One region of the Kitasatospora sp. NPDC015120 genome, then DNA from elsewhere that is predicted to be linked to it. Evidence: riboswitches for the same ligand, from Rfam matches in the RefSeq annotation. Region 1 holds a riboswitch; each other region holds the start of a gene.
The links. Region 1 has a riboswitch for thiamine pyrophosphate ahead of thiO (glycine oxidase ThiO). Riboswitches for the same ligand answer to the same signal wherever they lie in the genome.

Region 1 (3,269 bases):
GGACGCCGTCGCGCAGCCACAGCACCGACCAGTGCGCGTCCTGCGGCGAGCCGCGCCACAGCAGCTCGTCGTCCGCGCCGTGCCGCCCGGCGTACTGGACCATCCGCCCGAACTGCTCGGACCAGAAGTACTGCACCGGGTCGTACGGCGGCGCGTCCGTGCCGAGCAGGGTGGCGGCGACCGCCGCGCCGGACTGCAGCGCGTGATCCCAGTGCTGGACGGTGACCCGGGTGCCGGAACGCGCCGAGGGGTAGCTGACGCAGTCGCCGGCCGCGAGGACGCCGGGCACGGTGGTGCGCAGCCGCTCGTCGGCCAGGACGGCGCCGGCCGCGTCCAGGGCGACCCCGGTGCCGGACAGCCAGCCGGTGGCCGGGCGGGCGCCGATGCCGACCACCACCTCGTCGGCGGGCAGGTGCGAGCCGTCGGCGAGCAGCACCGCGCCCGGCTCGACGGCGGCGACGCCGGTGCCGCAGCGCAGGTCCACCCCGGCCTCGGCGTACCAGGCGGCCATCGCCCGGCCGACCTCGGCGGGCAGCGCGCCAGGGACGGGGGCCGGGCCCGCCTCGACGACGGTCACCTCGCAGCCGGCCGTCCGGGCGGCGGTGGCCACCTCGGCGCCGATCCAGCCCGCGCCGACCAGCACCAGGCGCAGTCCGGGGCGGAGCAGGGCGCGCAGCGCGAGCGCGTCGTCCAGGGTGTGCAGCAGGTGGGCGCGCTCGGCGCCGGGCAGGGCGCGCGGCTCGGCGCCGGTGGCGATCACCAGCGCGGTGTACGGCTCGTCCCCGGCGTCGGTGTGCAGCACGCCCGCGCCGCCGGGGCCGCCGGGGGTGAGGCCGGTGGCCCGGCGGCCGGTCAGCAGTTCGACGTCCAGCCCGGCGAAGTCGAGGTCCAGGGCGGTGCTGTCGGTCTTGCCGAGCAGGACGTCCTTGGAGAGCGGCGGCCGGTCGTACGGGGCGTGCCGCTCCTCGCCGACCAGCGTGATCCGCCCCCGGAAGCCGTCGCGCCGCAGCACCGTGGCGCACCGCGCCCCGGCCAGCCCGGCGCCGACCACGACCACCCGGTCCGTCCGTCCCGTTCCGCTCAGCTCATCCACGCCGTCACTGTACTGAGCCCGGTCCGAGGTCTCCGGACCTAGGCCGCCCCCTTCGCCGGCGCCTTTAGGGGCGACGCCACCCGGAGTTAAGGTGGGGGCACCATCACGGGAGCCCGGCGGACCGGGCTGAGAGGCGGGCTGGCACGGCCCGCGACCGTCCGAACCTGATCCGGGTCATTCCGGCGAAGGGAGAACAGCTTTGACACGCCTGGGACGGGGCGCCCACGCCGAGGTGCTGGTCATCGGCGGTGGGATCATCGGACTCGTCGTCGCCTGGCGGGCGGCCCAGCGCGGTCTGCGGGTCGTCGTGGTCGATCCCCGGCCGGGCCACGGCGCCGCCCAGGTCGCGGCGGGCATGCTCGCCCCGGTCACCGAACTCCAGTACGGCGAGGAGCCCCTGCTGCGCCTCGGGATGGCCTCCAACGAGCGGTACGCGGCCTTCGCCGCCGAACTCACCGAGGCGAGCGGCGGCACGGACACCGGTTACCGGCAGTGCGGCACCCTCGCCGTCGCCCTCGACTCCGACGACCGCGCCGAACTGCGGGAGCTGCACGCCTTCCACCAGCGGCTCGGCCTGGACTCGCAGTGGCTCACCGGCCGCGAGGCCCGCCGGCTGGAGCCGATGCTCGCCCCCGGCGTGCGCGGCGGCCTGCACGTCACCGACGACCACCAGGTCGACGGCCGCCGGCTGGCCGAGGCCCTGCTGCACGCGTGCGGGCGGACCGGCGTGGTGGTGCACCGCACCGAGGTCACCGAGCTGCTGGTCGAGCGCGACCGGGCGGCCGGCGCCCGGCTGGCCACCGGGGAGAGCGTCACCGCCGACCGGACCGTGCTCGCGGCCGGCTCGCGCAGCCATCTGCTGCCCGGCCTGCCCCCGGGCGTGCTGCCGGCCATCCGCCCGGTCAAGGGCCAGGTGCTGCGGCTGCGGGTGCCGGAGGCGTACCGGCCGTTCCTCTCCCGCAACGTGCGCGCCGTCGTCCGCGGCGGCCACCTCTACCTGGTGCCGCGCGAGAACGGCGAGCTGGTGGTCGGCGCGACCACCGAGGAGCAGGGCCACGACACCACGGTGACCGCCGGCGGGGTGTACGAGCTGCTGCGCGACGCGCACGAGCTGGTCCCCGGCATCACCGAGCTGCCGCTGGTGGAGACCGGCGCCGGGCTGCGGCCCGGCTCGCCGGACAACGCGCCGCTGCTCGGCCCGACCGCACTGCCCGGGCTGGTCGCCGCCACCGGCCACTACCGCAACGGCGTCCTGCTGACGCCCGTCACCGGCGACGTGCTGGCCGAGTACCTGGTCACCGGCACCCTGCCGGAGCTCGCCCTCCCGTTCTCCCCCACCCGATTCACGAAGGTCCCGGCATGAGCCCCCGCACGAGCGACATCCCCCTGAGCGTCAACGGCGAGCCCCGTGAGGTGCCCGCCTCGACCACCCTCGCCGAGGTGGTCGCCACCCTCAGCCAGGCGCACTCCGGTGTGGCCGCCGCGCTGAACGAGGCCGTGGTGCCGCGCGCCGAGTGGCCGCGCACACCGCTGTCGGCGGGCGACCGGATCGAGATCCTCACCGCCGTCCAGGGGGGCTGACCGATGGCCGACGACCTCCTCACCATCGCCGGGACGTCCTTCTCCTCCCGGCTGATCATGGGCACCGGCGGCGCTCCCAGCCTGGAGGTGCTGGAGCAGGCGCTCCGGGTGTCCGGCACCGAGCTGACCACGGTGGCGATGCGCCGGGTGGACGCCGGCACGCAGGGCTCGGTGCTCGACGTGCTGACCCGCAACGGCATCCGGGTGCTGCCCAACACGGCCGGCTGCTTCACCGCCGGCGAGGCCGTGCTGACGGCCCGGCTGGCCCGTGAGGCGCTCGGCACGGACTGGGTGAAGCTGGAGGTGATCGCCGACGAGCGGACCCTCCTGCCGGACCCGATCGAGCTGCTGGACGCCGCCGAGACGCTGGTCGACGACGGCTTCACCGTGCTGCCGTACACCAACGACGACCCGGTGCTGGCCCGCAAGCTGGAGGACGTCGGCTGCGCGGCGATCATGCCGCTGGGCTCGCCGATCGGCTCCGGCCTCGGCATCCGCAACCCGCACAACTTCCAGCTGATCGTGGAGGGCGCGGGCGTCCCGGTGATCCTGGACGCCGGCGCCGGCACCGCCTCGGACGTGGCGCTGGCGATGG
Region 2 (3,269 bases), on a different contig from region 1:
GTCGCCGGGCTTGAGGCCCGCCTGGTCGGCGGCGCCGCCGGGGGTGACGGCCGGCTGGCCCTGGACGTCGCGGGTCTGGATCTGCGCGCCGTCGCCCTTGTAGTCGTCGTTGCGCAGGACGTCGAGCTTGGCGTAGACCGGCTTGCCGGTCTTGATCAGGGTGTCGGCCACCCACTTGGCCTGGTTGATCGGGATCGCGAAGCCCAGGCCGATGGAGCCGGCCCGGCCGTTGCTGGAGGTGTTGGACTGGATCGCCGAGTTGATGCCGATCACGCCGCCGCCGGAGTCCAGCAGCGGGCCGCCCGAGTTGCCGGGGTTGATCGAGGCGTCGGTCTGCAGCGCGTTCATGTAGGAGGCCTGCGCGCCGGTCTCGTCGCCGGAGGCGACCGGGCGGTCCTTGGCGCTGATGATGCCGGTGGTGACGGTGGACTCCAGGCCGTACGGGGCACCGATGGCGATGGTGGAGTCGCCGACGTTGACCTTGTCGGAGTCGGCCAGCGGAAGCGGCGTCAGCTTGTCCTTGGGCGGGCTGTCGAGCTTGATGACGGCCACGTCATAGCCCTCGGCGCGGCCGAGCACGGAGGCGTTGTAGGAGGAGCCGTCGGCGAACTTGACGGTCAGTTTGCCGCCCGCGGAGGCCGGGGCGACCACGTGGTTGTTGGTGAGGATGTGGCCCTCCGTGTCGAAGACGAAGCCGGTGCCGGTGCCGGACTCGCCGTTGCCCTGGGCCTTGATGGTGACGACGCTGGGCAGCGCCTTCTGGGCGATGCCGGCGACCGAGCCCGGGGCGGGCTCGTTCTTCTGGGTGTTGTTGGCCTGGACCGTGGTGGAGCTGCGGTCGTTCCTGGCGCTGACGGTGGAACCGTCGCGGTCCGCGACGGCCACGCCGACCGCGCCGCCGGCCACGCCGGCCACCAGGGCGACGGCCGCGACCAGGGCGATCAGGCCGCCGCGCTTCTTGCGCGGGCCGCCGGGGGCGGGCGCGCCGGGGTACTCGCCCGGGTAGCCGAGCGGGCCGCCGGGACCGCCGGGCGCACCGGGCGCGCCCGGGGTGACGTCGTGCGGGGCGCCCCAGCCGCCGAGCGGCTGGCCGGCGCCGAACGGGTGGTGGTGCCGGCCGGTCGCGTCCTGGCCCTGCGGGGCGCCCGGGGCGGCGTACGGGTCGTGCGCGGCGAGCGCCGGGGGCACCGGGGTGCCCGGGGCCGGGGTGGCGTACGGGTTGCCGCCGTACGGGGCGGCGGCCGGCGCGGCCGGGGCCGCGGGCGCGGCGGGCGGCAGGACCGGCGGCGGGGCGTCGAGGTAGCCGGCGTCGGCGGCCGGGGCGGGCTCGGGGGCGCCGGCCGGCTCCGGGGCGGACAGCTTGCCGAACGCCAGCGTGGGCGTGAACCCGCCGGAGCCCCCCTCGGCCGGCTGGGACGGCTGGTCGGCCGCGGGCGTCGTTGCGGGGGCGGGACCGGCCGCAGGCTGCTGCGCCGGACCGTCAGAAGCGGAACCCACCGGCCCCTGGCCGACGGAGGGCTGCTCCCCCTGCGGCCCGGTGGACCCAACCTCGCGCTCGGTGCTCACGGACGACCTCCATAGCTGACAGGACCAACAACCATAGTTTTTCGCACACCCGATTCGATTGCCGTAAGGACCCTTCTGAAGAACTCATAAGAATCCTTAGCCGGTCCCGACGGCCCGCGCAGCGCCGCACCCGAACCCGCCGGCCTTGGCGTTCTCCCCCGCGCCGACTAGCCTGTCGCTCCGAACTGACACGCGGGAGCTTGGACCCACACCAGGCTGAGAGTGCGCCGGTCGACCGTACGCCACGGACCCCGTGGACGGCCGTCGAGGGGGCGCAGACCGCCGGAACCTGTCCGGGTAATGCCGGCGTAGGGAGACATCGGCCATGCCGCCTGCTTCGCCATCCTCGTCCTCGGGCGCGCCCTCGTCGCCGGGCGTCCCCTCCTCGCAGGACGCCGCGGGCACCGCCCCCGGTTCCGCCGCCGCGGCGGCCACCGCCGTCCTGGAGCCCCCGGCCCGGGCCGAGGCGCCGCTGGTGCTGGACACCGAACCGCCCCGCACCCTGGGCTTCCGCGACCACTTCGCGCTCTGGATGAACCTCGGCGTCTCGCTGATCGGCTTCACCACCGCCGCGACCGTGCTCGGTGCCAAGGGCAGCGAGCTGTCGCTGGCCGCCGCCGTCACCGCGATCGTGGCCGGCACCGTGGTCGGCACCGCGATGCTCGGCGTGGCCGCGCTGATCGGCGCCCGCACCGGCGCGCCGGCCATGGCGAACCTGCGCGGCCTGTTCGGCACCCGGCTGTCCTACGTGCCGACGGTGCTCAACATCGTCCAGTGCATCGGCTGGGGCGTCTACGAGCTGCTGACGATCGCGCTCGGCGCCCAGACCGTCACCGGTGCCGAGGGCTACCGCTGGGCCTTCGTCGTGCTGGCCGGCGCGCTGACCACCGCGCTGACCATCTGGCCGCTCGGCGCGATCGCGGTGCTGCGCCGCTTCGTCGCGGCCGCGGTGGCCGTCGCGATGGTGTACTTCACCGTCCAGCTCGGCCGCAACGGCGTCCCGGACCCGGGCGCGGGCAACTGGCACGGCTTCCTGCCGGCGACGGACGCGATGATCGCGGTGTCGATCTCCTTCGTGCCGCTCGCCGCCGACTACACCCGGCACTCGCGCACCCCGCGCTCGGCGTTCTGGGGCAGCTTCTCCGGCTACACGGTGGCGCAGGTCTGGTGCTACGTGCTCGGGCTGATGGCGCTGCTGCAGGCGGACGGGGACCCGGAGCGGATCTTCGACTCCTTCCTGGGCGTCTGGGCCGGCTGGCTGTTCCTGCTGGTGCTGGTGCTGCGCGAGACCGACCAGTCCTTCGCCAACGTGTACTCGACCGCGATGTCGGTCCACAACCTGCTGCCGAAGGCCGACCGCCGGGTGCTGACCGGCGGCACCGGCGTGCTGATCACCGTGCTCGCGCTGCAGATCACCGAGTTCACCGACTCCTACTACGCCTTCCTGGGGCTGATCGGCTCGGTCTTCGTCCCGATGTTCGCGGTGCTGGCGGTGGACTACTTCCTCGGCGCCGGGCGGCGCGGCTGGGACCTCTCCGCCGACGCGCCGTCCCGCTGGCTGATGCTGCTGCCGTGGGCGCTGGGCTTCGCCACGTACCAGCTGATCGCGCCGACCGCGGTGGCCGGCTGGTGGACGGACCTCTGGACCTCCGCGCAGGAGGCGCTGCACTTCACGCCGCAGGAGTGGACCTCGGCCTCGCTGT
Region 3 (3,269 bases), on a different contig from region 1:
TGGTGAGCGGGCCCAGGGTGTAGAAGGGGGCCTCGTCGCAGATCTCCTTCTGGAGATCCATGTTCTCCTTGATCTTGTGCATCGGGACGTGGCCCGGGCCCTCGATCATCACCTGCACGTCCTTGGCGCGGGCGGTCCGGCCCAGCTCGCCCAGGGTCTGCAGCTCGGCGAACTGCGCCTCGTCGTTGGCGTCGGCGATCGAGCCGGGGCGCAGGCCGTCACCGAGGGAGAAGGTGACGTCGTAGCGCGCGAGGATGTCGCAGAGCTCCTCGAAGTTGGTGTAGAGGAAGTTCTCCCGGTGGTGCGCCAGGCACCAGGCGGCCATGATCGAGCCGCCGCGCGAGACGATGCCGGTCTTGCGGCGGGCGGTCAGCGGCACGTAGCGCAGCAGCACGCCGGCGTGCACGGTCATGTAGTCGACGCCCTGCTCGCACTGCTCGATGACGGTGTCGCGGTAGACGTCCCAGCTCAGCTCCTCGGCCCTGCCGTCGACCTTCTCCAGCGCCTGGTAGAGCGGCACGGTGCCGATCGGCACCGGGGAGTTGCGCAGGATCCACTCGCGGGTGGTGTGGATGTTGCGGCCGGTGGAGAGGTCCATGACGGTGTCGGCGCCCCAGCGGGTGGCCCAGGTCATCTTCTCCACCTCCTCCTCGATCGAGGAGGTGACGGCGGAGTTGCCGATGTTGGCGTTGATCTTCACCAGGAAGTTGGTGCCGATGATCGCCGGCTCGACCTCGGGGTGGTTCACGTTGACCGGGATGACGGCGCGGCCGCGGGCGACCTCGTCGCGGACGAACTCCGGCTCCAGGCCCTCGCGCAGGGCCACGAACTCCATCTCGGGGGTGACGATGCCGCGCCTGGCGTACCCGAGCTGGGTGACGGCGGCGCCGTCGCGGCCGCGCAGCGGGCGGCGCGGGCGGCCGGGGAAGACGGCGTCGAGGTTGCGCAGGTCGCCGCCGCGCGGCGCGGTGTGCCGGATGCCGTCGTCCTCGGGGCGGGCCTCGCGGCCGTCGTACTCCTCGACGTCGCCGCGCTGGCGGATCCAGGCGTCGCGCAGGGCCGGCAGGCCGCGCCGCACGTCGGCGCGGTAGCCGGGGTCGGTGTACGGCCCGGAGGTGTCGTACAGCGGGACGGTCCTGCCGTTGGTGAGCACGACCTCGCGGTACGGGACGCGCAGATCGGGGCGGGACCCCTCGCGGTGGGCCTTGCGCCAGGCCGGGGTGGGGTAGCCGGTGCCCGCGCTGGTGACGGCGGCCCCGGGGCCGGACCGGGGGAGGGCAGACTGCGGCTGTGCATCGAAGGTGGTCATCGGACCTCAAACTCCCTACGCCGGCATTACCCGGTCAGGTTCCTGCGGTCGGCGCAGCCGCCGGTCCGTCCCTCGACGTCCCGTTCAGCGCCCTCTCAGCCCGGTGCTCCGAGCTCCCGCGTCCGCAGGCGGTGTTGCCCGCGCATGACGTCCAACACCGTAGCGAGCCGACCGCCGGAGGTCCAGAGCGGGTCCGGGAGGGGGAACCGCGAGGTCCGGACGGTGAACGGGGGACGCGGACGGTGAACGGGGGGCGCGGACGGTGAACGGGGGGCGCGGAGCCGCCGCGGCGGGCAGACTGGCCCCGTAGCTGACGAGGCGAGGAGGCCGGCGTGGTCGGGAGCACGGGGCGGGTCACCGGGGCGGTTGGCGCGGGGCTGGTCGGCGAGGTGATGGTGCACGTGCCGGAGCGCCAGGGCACCGAGGCGTTCCTCGCCTACCTGGCCGTGCCGGGCGAGCGGCTGACGGTCGGGACGCCGGTGGTGGTGATCGAGTACCAGCCGCCGAGGACGGTCTATGTCGCGCCGATCGGGCCGTGACGCCCCGATGACCGTCCGGTGACGACCTTGTGACGGTACGTCATGTCACTTCCCTTCCCCGGGCCGCGACCCGGGCGGACAATCCGAAACGGCGCATCTCCTGCGCCCGAAGGGGGAGTTGAACCATGGGATACGTCATCGCCGGGGCGGCTGCCGCGGCACTGATCATCGGGGTCACGCTCTTCAAACTCATGTGGCGGGTGGCCGAGCCGAACGAGGCACTGATCATCTCCGGCTCCCGGCACCGCACCGAGGGGGTCGGCGACGGCCTGGGCTTCCGGATCGTCACCGGGCGCGGCACCCTCGTCACCCCGGGACTGCAAGGGGTCCGGCGGCTCTCGCTGGACCTCAACGAGGCCGAGCTGAACGTCGAGTGCGTCACCACGCAGGGCATCCCGGTGCGGGTGAAGGGCGTGGTGATCTTCAAGGTCGGCGACGACGAGGTGTCGATCGCCAACGCCGCCCGCCGCTTCCTGGACCAGCAGAAGCTGATCAGCCAGCGCGTCCACAACGTCTTCGCCGGCCACCTGCGCTCGATCGTCGGCGGGCTCACCGTCGAGGACATGATCCGCGACCGCGAGCGGCTCACCGGCGAGACCCGGGCCGCCTCGGGGCTGGAGATGGAGAAGCTCGGGCTCATCATCGACACCCTGCAGATCCAGGAGATCATCGACCCGACCGGCTACATCAAGAACCTCGCCATCCCGCACGCCGCCGCCGTCCAGCGCGACGCCCGGATCGCCCAGGCCGAGGCGGACCGGCTGGCCACCGAGGCCGAGCAGGAGGCCGCCGCCCGCAAGGCCGAGGCGACCCGCAACAGCGAGATCCAGCAGTCCTCGTACCAGGCCGAGCGGGACACCGCCAACGCCCGTGCCCGGCAGGCCGGTCCGCTCGCCGACGCCGCCGCCCGGCAGGAGGTGGTGGTCCAGGAGACCCGGGTCGCCGAGCTGGAGGCACGGCGCAAGGAGCAGCAGCTCCAGATCGACGTGCGCAAGCCCGCCGACGCCCGGGCGTACGACACCCGCACCACCGCCGAGGCGGCTCGTGACGCCCGGATCTCGGCCGCGCAGGCACAGGCCCGGGAGACCGAGCTGGAGGCGGCCGCCGAGGCCAGCCGGGTGCGGGTCGCGGCCGAGGCGGACGCCGAGGCCACCCGGGTGCGCGGTCTGGCGCAGGCCGAGGCGACCACGGCGACCGGGCAGGCGGAGGCGTCCGCGGCCGAGGCGCGCGGTCTGGCCGACGCCGCGGCCGCACGGGCGATCGGGTTGGCCCGGGCCGAGGGCATCAAGGCCCGCGCGACCGCCCTGGCCGAGAACCAGGAGGCCGTGGTGGCACAGGAGTTGGCCGAGCAGTGGCCGCAGATCGTGCGGGCCGCGGCGGAGTCCTTCGGCAACGTCGAGCACATGGTGCTGCTCAACGGG

Region 2: another riboswitch for thiamine pyrophosphate. It lies ahead of ACF1AK_RS06845 (purine-cytosine permease family protein); the one in region 1 lies ahead of thiO (glycine oxidase ThiO).
Region 3: another riboswitch for thiamine pyrophosphate. It lies ahead of thiC (phosphomethylpyrimidine synthase ThiC); the one in region 1 lies ahead of thiO (glycine oxidase ThiO).

What each region holds. Positions count from the first base shown of each region.
Region 1 covers NZ_JBIBVJ010000001.1:298,989-302,257, forward strand. Annotated here, with positions in the region: gene ACF1AK_RS01295 (NAD(P)/FAD-dependent oxidoreductase) at 1-1,093, opposite strand, end outside; TPP riboswitch at 1,189-1,301, shown strand; gene thiO (glycine oxidase ThiO) at 1,293-2,456, shown strand; gene thiS (sulfur carrier protein ThiS) at 2,453-2,674, shown strand; gene ACF1AK_RS01310 (thiazole synthase) at 2,678-3,269, shown strand, end outside.
Region 2 covers NZ_JBIBVJ010000002.1:457,592-460,860, forward strand. Annotated here, with positions in the region: gene ACF1AK_RS06840 (trypsin-like peptidase domain-containing protein) at 1-1,566, opposite strand, end outside; TPP riboswitch at 1,753-1,894, shown strand; gene ACF1AK_RS06845 (purine-cytosine permease family protein) at 1,892-3,269, shown strand, end outside.
Region 3 covers NZ_JBIBVJ010000002.1:677,247-680,515, reverse strand. Annotated here, with positions in the region: gene thiC (phosphomethylpyrimidine synthase ThiC) at 1-1,309, opposite strand, end outside; TPP riboswitch at 1,305-1,439, opposite strand; gene ACF1AK_RS07800 (hypothetical protein) at 1,642-1,848, shown strand; gene ACF1AK_RS07795 (SPFH domain-containing protein) at 1,974-3,269, shown strand, end outside.